DNA from 3 places in the Citrobacter koseri ATCC BAA-895 genome. Region 1 is predicted to be linked to each of the others. Evidence: predicted binding sites of a transcription regulator. Region 1 holds the regulator's gene; each other region holds the start of a gene.
The links. Region 1 encodes CRP, which controls carbon source genes, mostly activating them, when cyclic AMP is high. Its sites were predicted from a motif close to ATGTGANNNNNNTCACAT; they were not measured.

Region 2: the regulator CRP is predicted to act here: its motif matches at 3,357-3,374, upstream of adhE (bifunctional acetaldehyde-CoA/alcohol dehydrogenase).
Region 3: the regulator CRP is predicted to act here: its motif matches at 3,371-3,388, upstream of udp (uridine phosphorylase).

The regions. Positions count from the first base shown of each region.
Region 1 covers NC_009792.1:4,375,919-4,381,880, forward strand. Annotated here, with positions in the region: gene CKO_RS20360 (hydrolase) at 1-15, shown strand, start outside; gene CKO_RS20365 (YheU family protein) at 12-230, shown strand; gene CKO_RS20370 (phosphoribulokinase) at 284-1,153, shown strand; gene CKO_RS20375 (OsmC family protein) at 1,303-1,707, opposite strand; gene crp (cAMP-activated global transcriptional regulator CRP) at 2,015-2,647, shown strand; gene CKO_RS20390 (YccS/YhfK family putative transporter) at 2,699-4,786, shown strand; gene argD (bifunctional acetylornithine/succinyldiaminopimelate transaminase) at 4,892-5,962, opposite strand, start outside.
Region 2 covers NC_009792.1:1,285,102-1,291,063, reverse strand. Annotated here, with positions in the region: gene oppA (oligopeptide ABC transporter substrate-binding protein OppA) at 69-1,700, opposite strand; gene CKO_RS05675 (YchE family NAAT transporter) at 2,472-3,119, opposite strand; gene adhE (bifunctional acetaldehyde-CoA/alcohol dehydrogenase) at 3,597-5,962, shown strand, end outside.
Region 3 covers NC_009792.1:162,059-168,020, reverse strand. Annotated here, with positions in the region: gene ubiJ (ubiquinone biosynthesis protein UbiJ) at 1-55, opposite strand, end outside; gene ubiE (bifunctional demethylmenaquinone methyltransferase/2-methoxy-6-polyprenyl-1,4-benzoquinol methylase UbiE) at 69-824, opposite strand; gene rmuC (DNA recombination protein RmuC) at 919-2,346, opposite strand; gene udp (uridine phosphorylase) at 2,486-3,247, opposite strand; gene CKO_RS00780 (dienelactone hydrolase family protein) at 3,506-4,315, shown strand; gene metE (5-methyltetrahydropteroyltriglutamate--homocysteine S-methyltransferase) at 4,412-5,962, opposite strand, start outside.

The DNA of each region.
Region 1 (5,962 bases):
GAGGCGTCATCATGATGATCCCCTGGCAAGAGCTGTCTTCTGAGACGCTGGACAATTTGATCGAAAGCTTTGTGTTGCGTGAAGGCACCGATTATGGTGAACATGAACGTTCGCTTGAGCAAAAGGTCGCCGACGTCAAACGACAGCTACAGTGCGGAGAAGCTGTTCTGGTGTGGTCTGAACTGCACGAGACGGTCAACATTATGCCGCGTGAACAGTTTCGCGAATAATCCGCCGCTGACGGCCGACTATACTAAAACTTTTGTTGATTCATGGAGTTGTTATGTCTGCCAAACATCCGGTGATTGCGGTAACAGGGTCCAGCGGCGCGGGGACCACGACCACCAGCCTCGCGTTTCGAAAAATTTTCGCGCAGTTAAATCTGCGCGCAGCCGAGGTGGAAGGCGACAGTTTTCATCGTTACACACGCCCCGAAATGGACATGGCGATCCGCAAAGCGCGCGACGCCGGGCGGCATATCAGCTATTTCGGCCCTGAAGCCAACGACTTCAGCCTGCTGGAACAAACCTTTATTGAATACGGACAGACGGGCAAAGGCCAGGCGCGTAAGTATCTTCATACCTACGATGAGGCCGTGCCGTGGAATCAGGTGCCAGGGACGTTTACCCCGTGGCAGCCGCTGCCGGAACCCACCGATGTGCTGTTTTACGAAGGGCTGCACGGCGGCGTGGTAACGCCGCAGCATGATGTCGCGCGTCATGTCGATCTGCTGGTCGGCGTGGTGCCGATCGTCAACCTGGAGTGGATTCAAAAACTGATTCGCGATACCAGCGAGCGCGGCCACTCCCGCGAGGCGGTGATGGATTCCGTTGTCCGCTCAATGGATGACTACATTAATTTCATTACGCCGCAGTTTTCCCGCACCCACATTAACTTCCAGCGCGTGCCCACCGTTGACACTTCCAATCCCTTCGCCGCGAAAGGCATTCCTTCGCTGGACGAAAGTTTTGTGGTCATTCATTTCAGAAATCTGGAAGGGATTGATTTCCCGTGGCTGCTGGCGATGTTGCAGGGGTCGTTTATTTCCCATATCAATACGCTCGTGGTGCCGGGCGGCAAAATGGGGCTGGCGATGGAGCTGATCATGTTGCCGCTGGTTCAGCGACTGATGGAAGGGAAGAAGATCGAATAATCTGTTCGATGTTTGCCGGATGGCGGCTGACGCCTTATCCGGCCTACAGGGTGCGTTTGATATATGCCGGATGGCGGCTGGCGCCTTATCCGGCCTACAGGGTGCGAATTCGTAGGCCTGATAAGCGAAGCGCCATCAGGCAACCGGCATCACGCCGCAATCACTTCATACGAATGGGTAATATTCACCGCTTTTTCTAGCATCAGCGCCACTGAGCAATACTTCTCAGCCGAAAGATCGACCGCCCGCGCAACCGCCGCGTCTTTCAGGTCATTGCCGGTCACAATGAAATGCAGATTGATATGCGTAAACAGGCGCGGCGCTTCTTCACGACGTTCGGACGTCAGCTTCACTTCGCAATTCGTCACATCCTGACGCCCTTTCTGCAAAATAGAAACCACGTCGATTGCGCTACAACCGCCTGCGGCCATCAGCACCATTTCCATCGGGCTTGGCGCTTTATCACCGGAGTTGCCATCCATTAAAACCTGGTGGCCGGAGGCAGACTCTCCCAGAAAGGTTAACCCTTCAACCCACTTTACACGCGCTTGCATATTCGGAACTCCAATGTGTCAATTTTCCTGACAGATTACGCGCACATAACAAATCTCGCAACGGAAGGCGACCTGCGTCATGCTGAAGCGAGACACCAGGAGACACACGGCGAAAGCTATGCTAAAACAGTCGGGATGCTACAGTAATACATTGACGTACTGCATGTATGCAGAGGACATCACATTCAGGCTGCAGTACATTTTCGACAGCCCCCTTCCCAGGAATTCGGGAAACCTATTTTTGCAAACCCAGAGGCAGTGTCGTGTTCTGGCTCTGGAGACAGCTTATAACAGAGGATAACCGCGCATGGTGCTTGGCAAACCGCAAACAGACCCGACTCTCGAATGGTTCTTGTCTCATTGCCACATTCATAAGTACCCATCGAAGAGCACGCTGATTCACCAGGGTGAAAAAGCGGAAACGTTGTACTACATCGTTAAAGGCTCAGTGGCAGTGTTGATCAAAGATGAAGAAGGGAAAGAAATGATCCTTTCTTATCTGAATCAGGGCGATTTTATTGGCGAACTGGGCCTGTTTGAAGAAGGTCAGGAACGCAGTGCCTGGGTACGTGCCAAAACGGCCTGTGAAGTCGCTGAAATTTCTTACAAGAAATTCCGTCAGTTGATCCAGGTAAACCCGGATATTCTGATGCGCCTGTCTTCCCAGATGGCTCGCCGTCTGCAAGTGACATCTGAGAAAGTCGGTAACCTCGCCTTCCTCGACGTAACGGGCCGTATCGCTCAGACCCTGCTGAACCTGGCGAAACAACCTGACGCGATGACTCACCCGGATGGCATGCAGATCAAAATCACCCGTCAGGAGATCGGCCAGATCGTTGGCTGCTCCCGTGAAACCGTGGGGCGTATTCTGAAAATGCTCGAAGATCAGAATCTGATCTCCGCTCACGGTAAGACCATCGTCGTCTACGGCACACGTTAATCCCGTCGGAATGGCGCATTACCGGGTAATGCGCCATTTTTGTTTGCACCGATGTGGCGAAGACTGATTTACCATCCTGAGATCAACTACGCACTACGGCAAACGCTGGTGCTGTGCCTGCCTGTGGCTATCGGCCTGATCATCGGCCAGTTGCACCTGGGACTGCTGTTCTCGCTCGTTCCCGCCTGCTGCAATATTGCCGGTCTTGATACCCCGCATAAACGCTTTTTCAAACGCTTAATCATCGGCGGATCGCTGTTTGCCGGATGCAGCCTGATTACACAACTGCTGCTGGCGCGCGACATCCCCCTGCCGCTGATCCTCACCGGGCTGACGCTGCTGCTCGGCGTCACGGCAGAAATCAGCCCGCTGCATGCAAGGCTGCTGCCCGCTTCACTGATTGCCGCCATTTTCACGCTAAGCCTGGCGGGGAACATGCCGGTCTGGGAGCCGCTGCTCATCTATGCGCTCGGCACGCTATGGTATGGGCTGTTTAACTGGTTCTGGTTCTGGCTGTGGCGCGAACAGCCGCTGCGCGAGTCGCTCAGCCTGCTGTATCGCGAGCTGGCCGACTATTGCGAGGCCAAATACAGCCTGCTCACGCAGCATATCGATCCAGAAAAAGCGCTGCCGCCTCTGCTGGTGCGCCAGCAGAAAGCGGTAGATCTCATTACCCAGTGTTACCAGCAGATGCACATGCTGTCGGCCCAGCACAATAATGACTACAAGCGCCTGCTGCGCGCCTTCCAGGAAGCGCTGGACTTACAGGAGCATATCTCCGTTAGTTTGCATCAGCCGGAGGAGGTTCAGAAGCTGGTGGAGCGCAGCCACGCGGAACAGGTTATTCGCTGGAATGCGCAAACCGTCGCTGCCCGCCTGCGCATCATCGCGGATGACATCCTGTATCACCGTCTGCCCAGCCGTTTTTCGATGGAGAAGCAGACTGGCGCGCTGGAAAAAATCGCCAATCAGCACCCGGAAAACCCTGTCGGGCAGTTTTGCTACTGGCACTTTAGCCGTATTGCCCGCGTATTACGCACTCAGCGTCCGCTGTACGCACGCGACCTGATGGCTGATAAACAGCGTCGCCTGCCGCTGCTGCCCGCGCTGAAAAGCTATTTATCGTTTAAATCGCCCGCGCTGCGCAACGCCGGGCGAATCAGCGTCATGTTAAGTATCGCCAGTCTGATGGGCAGCGCCTTACATCTGCCCAAGCCGTACTGGATTCTGATGACCATCCTGTTCGTCACGCAAAACGGCTACGGCGCGACGCGCGTACGCATTCTGCACCGTTCAGCGGGTACGCTGGCCGGTCTGGTGGTGGCGGGCGTCACGTTGCACTTTCGCATTCCTGAAGGCTACACGCTGGCATTAATGCTGATCATTACGCTGGTGAGCTATCTGACCATTCGCAAAAACTACGGCTGGGCGACGGTTGGCTTTACGGTGACGGCGGTCTATACCCTGCAACTGCTGACGCTCAACGGCGAACAGTTCATCGTGCCGCGATTTATTGATACGGTCATTGGCTGCCTGATTGCTTTTGGCGGGATGGTCTGGCTCTGGCCGCAGTGGCAAAGCGGCCTTTTGCGTAAGAATGCCCACGACGCGCTGGAAGCGGACCAGGAGGCCATTCGGCTGATCCTCAGCAACGACCCGCAGCCAACGCCGCTGGCGTACCAGCGAATGCGGGTGAACCAGGCGCACAATACGCTGTTTAACTCGCTGAATCAGGCGATGCAGGAACCGGGGTTTAACACGCACTATCTGGAAGATATGAAACTGTGGGTAACGCACAGCCAGTTTATCGTTGAGCACGTCAACGCCATGACCACGCTGGCGCGCGAGCATACGATGCTGACGCCGGATCTGGCGCAGCGCTATCTGGAATCCTGCGAAATTGCGCTCCAGCGCTGTCAGCAGCGGCTGGAGTATGACGCGCCGGGCGGTTCCGGGGATGTGAATATTCTGGAGTCATCGGAGATGCTCTCCCACGGGCCGCTCAGCACGCTGGAACAGCATCTGCAACGCGTGCTGGGGCACCTGAATACCATGCACACCATTTCGTCAGTGGCATGGCGCCAGCGCCCGCATCACGGCATCTGGCTTAGTCGCCGGTTACGGGATATGAAGGGTTGACGTTGTTTGCTGTTTGTTGTTTGCCGGATGGCGGCGCAAGCGCCTTATCCGGCCTACAGGGAAAACGCGATTTGTAGGCCGGATAAGCGTAGCGCCATCCGGCAATCAGCCAGCCACTTTCGCCACCGCCTGCGCAAAACGCTGCATCCCTTCGTCAATATCCGCCTCTTCCACCACCAGCGACGGGGCAAAGCGCATGACATCCGGCCCGGCATTCAGCACCATAACGCCTTCATGCGCGCCAGCGTAAAGGAAATCCCGCGCCCGACCTTTGTACTGCGGCTTCAGTTCCGCGCCAATCAACAGCCCCATGCCGCGAATATCGCTGAAAATGTCATACTGCTCGTCAATCTTCTGCAAATGCTGAACAAACCGCTCGCGTTTAGTCTGAACACCGCTCAGCACGTCAGACGTATTGATGATATCGAACGCGGCCCCGGCAACAGCGCAGGCCAACGGGTTGCCGCCGTAGGTGGAACCGTGCGACCCAACGTGGAACGCGGACGCAATCTCCTGCGTGGTCAGCATAGCGCTGACCGGGAAGCCGCCGCCCAGCGCTTTCGCACTGGTAAGAATATCCGGCGTCACGCCGTAGTGCATATAGGCGAACAGATCGCCGGTGCGCCCCATACCACACTGAACTTCATCAAACACCAGCAGCGCCTGATGCCGATCGCACAGCTCGCGCAGGCCTTGCAGAAACGCTGGCGTTGCGGCGGTGACGCCGCCTTCTCCCTGGATCGGCTCCACCACCACCGCGCAGGTATGGTCATCCATCACCGCTTTCACCGCGTGCAGGTCGTTGAAAGGAACATGGATGATATCCGCCGGTTTAGGGCCAAATCCGTCGGAATACTTCGGCTGACCACCAACGGAAACGGTAAACAGCGAGCGGCCATGAAAAGCGTTATGGAAGGCGATGATTTTGGTTTTAAACGGGCTATGACGCACGCAGGCATAGTGGCGCGCCAGTTTGAAGGCGGTTTCGTTGGCTTCGGTGCCGGAGTTCATAAACAGCACGCGCTCGGCGAAGGTCGCGTCGATAAGCTTACGCCCCAGACGCAGCGCAGGTTCGTTAGTAAAAACGTTGCTGGTGTGCCACAGCGTTTCACCCTGCGTTTTCAGCGCCTCCACCAGCGCCGGATGGCAATGCCCTAAGGCGGTAACTGCAATCCC
Region 2 (5,962 bases), 1.6 Mb from region 1:
AGAGATGTTTATAGTGCGATGAAAATAAGACACTGTGGGGCAAAACACGTTTGCCCCACGCTTTGCCATTAATGCTTGATAATATACAAGTTCTTAACGTAGATATTATCCATCGGGTCTTTACCGGTATAGCCGCCTACCCACGGTTTCACCAGACGCGCGTTCACATAGTAATAGAGCGGCACAATCGCAGAATCTTTATCAAGCTGCTGTTCCGCTTTGGCATACAACTCGGTGCGTTGCGCTTCGTCGGTCACTTTCAGCGTGTCGGCAATCAGCTTGTCAAACTCCGGGCTCTTATAGTGAGCGGTGTTGTTTGAGCTGTCGGACAGCATGGTGTTCAGGAAGGACGTCGGTTCATTGTAGTCTGCGCACCAGCCCGCACGCGCGACATCAAACGTCCCCTGATGACGGGTATCAAGGAAGGTTTTCCACTCCTGGTTTTCCAGCTTCACGTTGGCGCCCAGGTTTTTCTTCCAGATTGATGCGACCGCGATCGCCAGTTTTTTATGCAGATCGGAGGTGTTGTACAGCAGGTCAAACGTTAACGGCTTATCAGCGGTATAACCGGCTTCCGCCAGCAGTTTTTTCGCTTCTTCGTTACGTTTTTCCTGTGACCATGTGAACCACTCAGGCTCGACCAGTTTCGCGCCATCGGTATACGGAGGGGTGTAGCTGTAGGCTGGCAAATCGCCCTGGTTCTTCACTTTATTAACGATAATGTCGCGATCCATCGCCAGTTTCAGCGCGGTGCGAACGCGCACGTCGTTAAACGGCGCTTTCTGGTTATTAATTTCGTAATAGTAAGTGCACAGATACGGGTCAACGCGCACTTCATTTGGGATCTCTTTTTTCAGCTTCTGGAATAACTCAATCGGCATGTTGTTATAGGTCATGTCGATTTCACCGCTGCGGTAGCGGTTCACATCAGTTACTTCAGAAGAGATTGGCAGATAAGTCACCTGGTTGATAACCGTTTTATCGTTATCCCAGTACTGGGTATTACGTTCCAGAACAATCCGCTCGTTGACGACCCAGTTTTTGAGTTTATACGCGCCGTTGGTCACGATATTCGCAGGTTGGGTCCATTTCTCGCCAAATTTTTCCACAGCCGCTTTAGGAACCGGAGAAACGGACGGGTGAACCAACAGTTTGTAGAAATAAGGCACCGGTTCGCTCAGCGTCACTTCGAACGTATTATCGTCGATGGCTTTTACGCCGAGATCGGTCGCCGGTTTTTTGCCCGCAATAATGTCATCGATATTCGCGATGTGCCCGTATTGCAAATAGCTGGCATACGGTGATGCGGTATTCGGATTCGCCAGGCGCTGCCAGCTATATACAAAATCGTGCGCGGTAACAGGCGTGCCGTCTGACCATTTTGCGTTTTTACGCAGATGGAATGTCCAGACTTTAAAATCTTTATTTTCCCACTTTTCAGCGACGCCCGGTGACGGGTGGCCTTCAACGTCGCTGATCAGTAAACCTTCAAACAGGTCGCGGCTGACGTTTGACTCCGGGACACCCTCAATTTTATGTGGGTCGAGAGACTGAACTTCAGAACCATTATTGCGAACCAGCGTCTGCTTGTCAGACAGCTGAACACCCGCCGGGACATCTGCGGCCATTGCGACATTCCCGCCGATTAGCGCAGTTAAAATCCCCGCCGCCAGCAAACTTTTTTTTGTGATGTTGGACATTGTGTTTGTACTCCACTCATTATAATTACTGGTTTTCTTAACCAGCCTGTTTAATCCCGTTAGGGTCCTGTACAGCACTGGAGATTTTGCTGCTGCCAGGTCGTTTACTGCTTTGCTATCACCGACTTTATTTATTCTGACGATTCGTACGATCGCCTTACGTCGATTCCGTATCCGCCTCCCCTGTCAGAGACGGACATTTATTCTGTCTGGTGCAAGAAGCTTATTGAAAATAATTCTCATCACCGCAAAATCTTCTGCAAAATATCTGGCCGGAAAGTACCAAATGCGTTTCTTAACCGCCAATACATTTTACAGATTTGTTAACTAATTCTCTTTTACGGAAAAATTTTTGACCAGAAAGACATCTCCAAAAGAGACGTTTAAGAAAAATTATTTGCCCGGTCAATACGTTAACTACTCACCCACAGTCTGACCTCGTTCTGTTGCTGCCGTCAGGCAAAAATGCACATAAATTTAACAATTGGTTATTATTTAGCACATTCATCTGAGAGAGCGTTGAAATAACTAATAACATTTCGATAATCCTTCATCAAGCCCCAGAGTATGATGTTAAGAAAATAACAGGCGACATAACGGCAGGCGTGAGTGTTATTAGAATAATTTATAATAGAATCAATAACAAAGAGGCATAAACATTATCAGTATCTTTTATTATTTCAACGCTGAATTTCAACTTTAGTGAGAAGATTTACTGATAATGGAAAAGAAACGGAGCCTGAAGCGGCTCCGTTTTATCGGTCAGGATCGTTAATTCAGTAAACCGGGGAAAATCGCTTTAATCCCCGTAACAATGAATTCAATGCCCAATGCCATCAGCAACAAGCCCATAATACGCGTAATGACGTTGATGCCCGTTTGCCCCAATAACCGCACCAGCCAGGGCGCCATGCGGAACACTCCCCAACAACAGAACGCAAACAGAGCGATAGCCACAGAGAAGCCGATTAAATGCATAATGGTGTGGTAACGCGTTCCCCACACAATCGTCGAACTAATGGCCCCCGGCCCTGCCATTAATGGTAAGGCCAGCGGAACCACGCCAATACTTTCGCGAATGGCGGTCTCTGATTTTTCCTGTTTGTTTTGCTTATCTTCACCCAGCTTCCCGCTGATCATCGACATCGCGATCGTCACCACCAGAATCCCACCGGCAATTCTGAACGAATCGATCGAAATGCCGAAGAGTTGCAAAATGCCATCTCCGAGAAAGAGCGAAATCCACAAAATGATGGCTACCGACAGGTTTGCCGTGAGATTTGTTTTGTTGCGCGCCGCAGCCGTCTGGTAGCTGGTCATACTAATAAAGACGGGGATAATCCCCACCGGGTTTACCAGCGCAAATAACCCTATGAAAAACTTGGAATAAACAGGAAAATCAAAAAGCGTTTGGGTCACGGTTAGCTCCGAAACGTTAGCCGGATAAATGATGTCGATAAAAATGGTGAAAAACGCGCTGAAGATACGCCTTTTGTCAGCATATTTCACCTCCTGACTGCTTGAAATTACGACTATTTCTCGGTGTTATAAATATGTGTAGATTATGCTAACTTCACCTCTATTCATCACCACTATTTATTAACACTTGGCGGAAATGGCTCAAATGGGCTGCTGAAAGGTGTCAGCTTTGCTTAAATTTGATCTGGATCACGCAATTACTACTCAGAAGTGAGTAACCTTGCTTACGCCACCTGGAGGTAACGCGTTAGAGTTAGATAACGCTATCGCTTAAGCTCTTTTAGTAAATCAGAGCGAAATGGACGTTAAGTAACCGTTTGATTTTCAGACTGTTATACAAACTTTCGTCAATCTGTCTATACTCTCGTATCGAGCAGATGATTTACTAAAAAAGTTTAACATTATCAGGAGAGCATTATGGCTGTTACTAATGTCGCTGAACTTAACGCACTCGTAGAGCGTGTGAAAAAAGCCCAGCGTGAATATGCCAGTTTCACTCAAGAACAGGTTGACAAAATCTTCCGCGCCGCCGCTCTGGCTGCCGCAGATGCTCGAATTCCCCTCGCTAAGATGGCCGTTGCCGAATCCGGCATGGGTATCATCGAAGATAAAGTGATTAAAAACCACTTCGCCTCCGAATACATCTATAACGCCTATAAAGATGAAAAAACCTGTGGTGTGCTGTCTGAAGACGACACCTTCGGGACTATCACCATTGCTGAACCGATTGGTATCATCTGCGGTATCGTACCGACCACTAACCCGACGTCTACTGCGATCTTTAAGTCTCTGATTAGCCTGAAGACGCGTAACGCAATCATCTTCTCTCCTCATCCGCGTGCCAAAGATGCAACGAACAAAGCGGCTGACATCGTTTTGCAGGCGGCTATCGCTGCGGGCGCGCCGAAAGACCTGATTGGCTGGATCGATCAACCTTCCGTTGAACTGTCTAACGCGCTGATGCACCACCCTGATATCAACCTGATCCTGGCGACAGGCGGTCCGGGCATGGTTAAAGCTGCATACAGCTCTGGTAAACCGGCTATCGGCGTTGGTGCAGGTAACACGCCGGTTGTTATCGACGAAACAGCAGATATCAAACGTGCGGTGGCTTCCGTACTGATGTCCAAAACTTTCGATAACGGCGTAATCTGTGCATCTGAACAGTCCGTTGTTGTTGTTGACTCCGTTTATGACGCAGTTCGCGAACGTTTCGCCAGCCACGGCGGCTACCTGCTGCAAGGCAAAGAGCTGAAAGCCGTTCAGGACGTTATCCTGAAAAATGGCGCGCTGAACGCGGCTATCGTTGGTCAACCGGCATATGAAATTGCTGAACTGGCAGGCTTCACCGTACCAGAAACCACTAAGATTCTGATCGGCGAAGTAACGGCTGTTGATGACAGCGAACCGTTCGCTCACGAAAAGCTGTCTCCGACGCTGGCAATGTATCGCGCTAAAGACTTCGAAGACGCTGTTGATAAAGCAGAAAAACTGGTTGCAATGGGCGGTATCGGTCATACCTCCTGTCTGTACACCGACCAGGACAACCAGCCAGAACGCGTTGCTTACTTCGGTCAGATGATGAAAACCGCGCGTATCCTGATTAACACCCCGGCTTCTCAGGGTGGTATCGGCGACCTGTATAACTTCAAACTCGCACCTTCCCTGACTCTGGGTTGTGGTTCCTGGGGTGGTAACTCCATCTCTGAAAACGTTGGTCCGAAACACCTGATCAACAAGAAAACCGTTGCTAAGCGAGCTGAAAACATGTTGTGGCACAAACTTCCGAAATCTATCTACTTCCGCCGTGGCTCTCTGCCAATCGCGCTGGATGAAGTGATTACTGATGGCCACAAACGTGCGCTCATCGTGACCGACCGTTTCCTGTTCAACAATGGCTATGCTGACCAGATCACCTCCGTGCTGAAAGCGGCTGGCGTTGAAACTGAAGTCTTCTTTGAAGTTGAAGCTGACCCGACGCTGACTATCGTTCGTAAAGGCGCAGAGCTGGCGAACTCCTTCAAACCAGACGTGATCATCGCGCTGGGCGGCGGCTCCCCGATGGATGCGGCGAAAATCATGTGGGTCATGTACGAACATCCTGAAACCCACTTCGAAGAACTGGCGCTGCGCTTTATGGACATCCGTAAACGTATCTACAAGTTCCCGAAAATGGGCGTGAAAGCGAAAATGGTCGCAATCACTACCACTTCCGGTACCGGTTCTGAAGTAACGCCGTTTGCTGTTGTGACCGACGATGCGACCGGTCAGAAATATCCGCTGGCAGACTATGCGCTGACGCCGGATATGGCGATTGTCGATGCGAACCTGGTTATGGACATGCCGAAGTCTCTGTGTGCGTTCGGTGGTCTGGATGCGGTCACTCACGCTCTGGAAGCCTACGTTTCCGTACTGGCATCTGAGTTCTCTGACGGTCAGGCTTTGCAGGCACTGAAACTGCTGAAAGAAAACCTGCCAGCGTCCTACCACGAAGGGTCTAAAAACCCGGTAGCGCGTGAACGCGTTCACAGTGCAGCGACTATCGCCGGTATCGCGTTTGCGAACGCCTTCCTGGGTGTGTGCCACTCTATGGCGCATAAACTGGGTTCTCAGTTCCACATTCCGCACGGTCTGGCAAACGCCCTGCTGATTTGTAACGTTATCCGTTACAACGCGAACGACAACCCGACCAAGCAGACTGCGTTCAGCCAGTATGACCGTCCGCAGGCTCGCCGTCGCTATGCAGAAATCGCCGACCATCTGGGTCTGAGCGCACCGGGCGA
Region 3 (5,962 bases), 510 kb from region 1:
GAAAGGTATTGAGCAGATTTTCGATTCCTGCGGTCACGAAGGGTGTAAAAGGCATCCCCGGTCTCCTGTCAGAACTTATAGCCACGATGCAGCGCAACAACGCCCGCCGTCAGGTTGTAGTAATCGACGCTTTCAAACCCGGCGTCCTGCATCATCGCTTTTAAGGTGTCCTGATCCGGATGCATACGGATAGATTCCGCCAGATAGCGGTAACTGTCCGCATCATTCGCCACGACTGAGCCAATACGCGGCAAAATGTGGAATGAATATGCGTCATACGCTTTGCTCAGCGGCTCGATAATTGGTTTAGAAAACTCAAGTACCAGCAAACGCCCGCCCGGTTTCAGTACACGGTACATGGAGCGCAGCGCTTTCTCTTTTTCCGTCACATTACGCAGACCAAACGAAATGGTGATGCAATCGAATGTGTTATCCGGGAAAGGTAGCGCTTCGGCGTTGGCCTGCACGTACTTAACATTGCCAATCACGCCAATGTTACGCAGCTTCTCGCGGCCCATTTTGAGCATCGAGTCATTGATATCCGCCAGGATAACGTTGCCGGTTTCGCCAACCAGACGCGAGAATTTGGCTGTCAGGTCGCCTGTACCGCCCGCCAGGTCAAGAACGGTCTGACCACGACGTACGCCGCTACAGTCGATGGTGAAGCGCTTCCACAAGCGGTGAATGCCAAATGACATCAAGTCATTCATGACATCGTACTTTGACGCCACAGAATGAAAAACGTGGGCCACCATGTCAGCTTTCTGCTCTTTAGCGACGGTCTGAAAGCCAAAGTGCGTCGTTTCTTGTGAATCTTCCACCATCTCAGTGCCTGCTCATCAATAAAATGTTCGAGAAGTGTAACAGATTGGGCCAATTTGCCCTACCCTTCAACCGGGCTCCGCTACCCCGAAGGAACTAGTGCGATTGCTGATTTACCCGCTCATCATCAGCACAAGGCGTATCCTGTTGATCTTCAGGAACCGCGCGTAAACGATACTCTTCATCCTGCGAGGTCGCACGTTCAACCAGATCTGGATTTATCTCGCGTTTGATTTCTACCCCCAGTTCACGAAAAGCCTCCGCCTGCGCCAGCACATTTCCACGCCCTGAGGAGAGTTTTTTCATGGCTTGCCGGTAGTTGTCCTGCGCTTTGTCCAGACTCTGGCCGATGGACGACATGTCATCGATAAATAAGCGCATCTTGTCGTAGAGTTTGCTGGCTCTGTCTGCGATGTGCTGCGCGTTACGGCTTTGATGCTCATAGCGCCATAAGTTGGCAATCGTACGCAACGCCACCAGCAACGTCGTCGGGCTGACCAGCATAATATTATTTTTAAGCGCTTCGGTAATCAGTTCGGGCTGTCTGTCCAGCGCCAGTAAAAACGCAGGCTCGACAGGAATGAACATCAGCACATAGTCGAGCGTGCGTAACCCCGGCAACTGCTGGTAATCCTTGCGCCCCAGCAAGCGAATATGGTTACGTACTGACGCGATGTGCTCCTGCAACGCGCTTTCGCGCGTGTACTCATCTTCAGCGTTAAAATAGCGCTCATAGGCAACCAGCGTCATTTTGGCGTCGATGACGACATCCTTCCCTTGCGGCAGACGCACAATGACATCCGGCTGCATACGCGAGCGGGCGTCATTTTCAATACTCACCTGGGTTTCATACTCATAACCTTCACGCAGACCCGAGGCTTCAAGTACGCGCGTCAGCACTACTTCTCCCCAGTTACCCTGGGTTTTATTATCGCCTTTCAACGCGCGCGTCAGGTTCACCGCTTCCTGCGTCATTTGCGCATTCAGCTGTTGTAGATTGCGGATCTCATGCGCCAGGGTGTGGCGTTCACGCGCCTCCTGACCAAAGCTGTCCTGCACCTGGCGACGGAAGCCATCCAGCTGTTCGCGAAGCGGCGTTAACAGGCTATTCAGACTCTGGCGGTTTTGCTCATCAACCCGGCGGTTGCTCTGCTCGAAGATGCGGTTGGCAAGGTTCTCAAACTGCTCGCTTAAGCGCTGTTCGCTGTTGATCATCTGGCGGATTTTATCTTCCGCATGCAGCTGAGTGGCCTCCAGCCGCGTGGTGACTTCACGCAGATCCGCTTCCAGCGAGGTGTTGATGTCCCGCAGATTGCGCAGTTCGTTATTGAGCAGTTCACACTCCTCGCGCCAGTGTTCGCTTAGCGCAACCTGCTGTCTTGCAGCGCTGAGCGACGCCACAATCTCTTCACGTTCCGCCAGCTGTTCGGCCTTATGCTGCGCCTGTTGATAACTGGCGATCAGCCAGCCTACCCCCACACCCGCCAGCGCCAACACGGCATACAAAATGATTGTGATATCCACCACGCCCCCTGCATCAAGGAATTACCCGCACAAAATAGAATTGTGCTGTATAAACGTCCAGTTTGAAAGGGTTTTCCTGCGAGGCGCTACGCAAAAAGAAAAGGCCGAACGCGTCGGCCTTTCGTGGGGAAGGGAAGAATTACAGCAGACGACGCGCTGCTTCCACGACAATTTTCACCGCATGGCTTTCGGTCTGTTTCATCGTTTCCGCATTCGGGATCTCTTGCTGAGTGCGGTTAACGATAACGCCCGCCACCATACCGGCACGCAGACCCTGGCTTGCGCACATGGTCAGCAGCGTGGCGGATTCCATTTCGTAGTTCATGACGCCCATCGATTGCCACTCTTCCATAGAACCTTTGAAACGACGAACGACGCGGCCAGAGAAGGTGTCGTAACGTTCCTGACCCGGATAGAAGGTGTCAGAAGAGGCGGTAACGCCAACGTGAGTGGTCGCGCCCACGGATTTCGCCGCTTCAACCAGCGCAGTCGTACATTCAAAATCGGCGACGGCCGGGAACTCCATCGGCGCAAAGTGCAGGCTCGCTCCGTCCAGACGTACAGACGCGGTTGTGACCAGCACATCGCCCACGTTGATATGCGGCTGAATAGCGCCAGTGGTGCCGATACGCAGGAAAGTACGAATACCCAGTTGCGCCAGTTCCTCTACCGCAATAGAGGTGGACGGGCCGCCAATACCGGTAGAGCAGACGATGATAGCTTTACCATCCAGCTCAGCACGCCAGGTGGTGAATTCGCGATGAGATGCCAGCTTAACCGGCTTTTCCATCAGCGCGGCGATCTTTTCCACACGCTCCGGGTCGCCAGGGACGATAGCCAGCGTAGCCCCTTGTAAATCATTTTTGGTGAGGCCGAGATGAAAAACATCAGACTTGGACATAAAAACTCCTCTGTGAATCGGGTTTGTCAGAAGAAGCAAAAAGACACTTTACCGAAGAGCTAAAAATAGTTTCGTGACGCTCATCACCATGAAGTAAATAAATTGCATTGAATTACCATAAAATAGTGATTTACATCACATAAACATATCAATACCGCGCACCATTGCACAAAAGATAGCCTGTTTCAGGCAATGTGATTTGTTGCATGCTGTCTATATTTAACATTGCGCTATTTCCTTAAGGGTACGGAGAATACCATGACAACGATACAACAATCTGGCTTTGCACCTGCTGCTTCCCCCCTTGCTACCACAACGGTTCACACCCCTGATGACGCCATTATCGCAGGCGTAACATCTATTCCTACTCAGGGTGATGAGATGCCCGCCTGGCACGCGCGGCCAAAAGTGAACGATGGCGCGTTACCCGTTGTCATTGTGGTGCAGGAGATCTTTGGCGTTCATGAACATATTCGCGACGTTTGCCGCCGCCTGGCGCTGGAAGGGTATCTGGCTATCGCACCAGAACTCTATTTCCGCGAAGGCGATCCGAATGATTTTGCCGATATCCCAACGCTGTTAAGCGGTCTGGTGGCCAAAGTACCGGACTCTCAGGTACTGGCGGATCTGGACCACGTCGCCAGTTGGGCCTCCCGCAACGGCGGCGATGTACATCGTCTGATGATAACCGGCTTTTGCTGGGGCGGGCGCATTACCTGGCTGTATGCAGCACACAATCCACAGTTAAAAGCCGCGGTAGCATGGTATGGAAAGCTGGTCGGGGACAAAACCCTGAACTCGCCCAGACACCCGGTGGATATCGCGACCGATCTGAACGCGCCGGTTCTGGGGCTGTATGGCGGGCAGGACACTGGCATTCCCGTGGATACCGTCGAAACCATGCGGCAGGCGCTGCGCGCAGCAAACGCCAAAGCGGAGATCGTCGTTTACCCGGATGCAGGGCATGCTTTTAATGCGGATTATCGTCCGAGCTATCACGAAGAGTCGGCGAAAGATGGCTGGCAAAGAATGCTTGAGTGGTTTGCGCAGTACGGCGGGAAGAAATAAACGTTAATTGCCCGGTGGCGGCTACGCCTTACCGGGCCTACAACAGTTGCGATTTCCTGTAACCCGGGTAAGCGCTAGCACTTCCCGAGCAGCGAATTATGCCTGACGCAGATTCTGCGCAGCTTTAACCATGTTCGCCAGCGCGGCGCGGGTTTCCGGCCAGCCGCGGGTTTTCAGGCCGCAGTCCGGGTTCACCCACAGACGTTCCGCCGGAATACGCTGAGCGGCTTTATTCAGCAGGGCTTCAATCCACTCGACGCTCGGTACGTTCGGCGAGTGAATGTCGTAGACGCCCGGCCCGATTTCGTTCGGGTATTCAAATTCTTCGAACGACTCCAGCAGCTCCATATCAGAGCGCGACGTTTCAATGGTAATCACGTCCGCATCCAGCGCCGCGATAGAATCCATGATGTCATTGAACTCGCAGTAACACATGTGGGTATGGATCTGGGTATCATCCTTCGCCACCGCAGCGTTGATACGGAAGGCTTCCACACCCCATTGCAAGTAAGCATCCCAGTCGCTGCGACGCAGCGGCAACCCTTCACGCAGTGCCGGTTCATCAATCTGAATGATGCCGATTCCCGCCGCTTCCAGATCGGCAACCTCATCACGCAGCGCCAGCGCAATCTGTTTAGCGATGGTTTCACGGCTCACATCTTCACGCGGGAATGACCAGCAGAGGATCGTCACCGGGCCGGTCAGCATCCCTTTCACCGGTTTATCAGTCAGGGACTGCGCGTATTTCGCCCACTCCACGGTGATCGGTTCCGGGCGGCTGACATCGCCAATGACGACCGGCGGTTTCACGCAGCGAGAGCCATAGCTCTGCACCCAGCCATTCTGGGTGAAAACAAAACCATCCAGATGCTCACCGAAGTACTCCACCATGTCGTTACGCTCGGCTTCACCGTGTACCAGTACGTCTAAACCTAAACGCTCCTGCTCAACGATCGCCTGTTTGATGTGTTCAGCGATGCCGGTACGGTAGTGATTCGCATCAAGGTTGCCCTTTTTGAAGTCCAGACGCAGGCCGCGGATTTCCGTCGTCTGCGGGAATGAGCCGATCGTGGTGGTCGGCCATGACGGCAGGTTAAAACGGTTACGCTGCGCCTGGGCACGTGCGGCATAAGGGCTGGCACGCTGGCTGTCCTGGGCGGTAATCGCCGCCAGACGTTTCTCCACCGCCGCGTTGTGCACGCGGGTGGAGTGGCGACGAGCCTGAATCGGCGCGCTCCACGCTTCAAGTTTTGCCGTGTCGCCGCTGTTCAGCGCATCGCGCAGCAGCGCCAGCTCACCGCATTTTTGCAGCGCGAAAGCAAACCAGCTCTTCACTTCCGCATCCAGACGGGTTTCGACGCTCAGGTCGATCGGGCTGTGCAGCAGAGAGCAGGACGAGGCCACCCACAGGTCGCGTTTGCCGACAATGTCCTTAATTTGCGCATATTTTTCCGTAAGATCGGCGCGCCAGACGTTGCGACCGTTAACCAGCCCCGCAGACAGCAGCCAGTCAGACGGCAAACGCTTGTGCAGTTCGGCAACGTCATCTTTACCGTGTACCAGATCAACGTGCAGACCCTGTACCGGCAGCGCGGCGATGGTATCCAGATTCGGCGTGACGCCTTCAAAATAGGTCGTCAGCAGCAG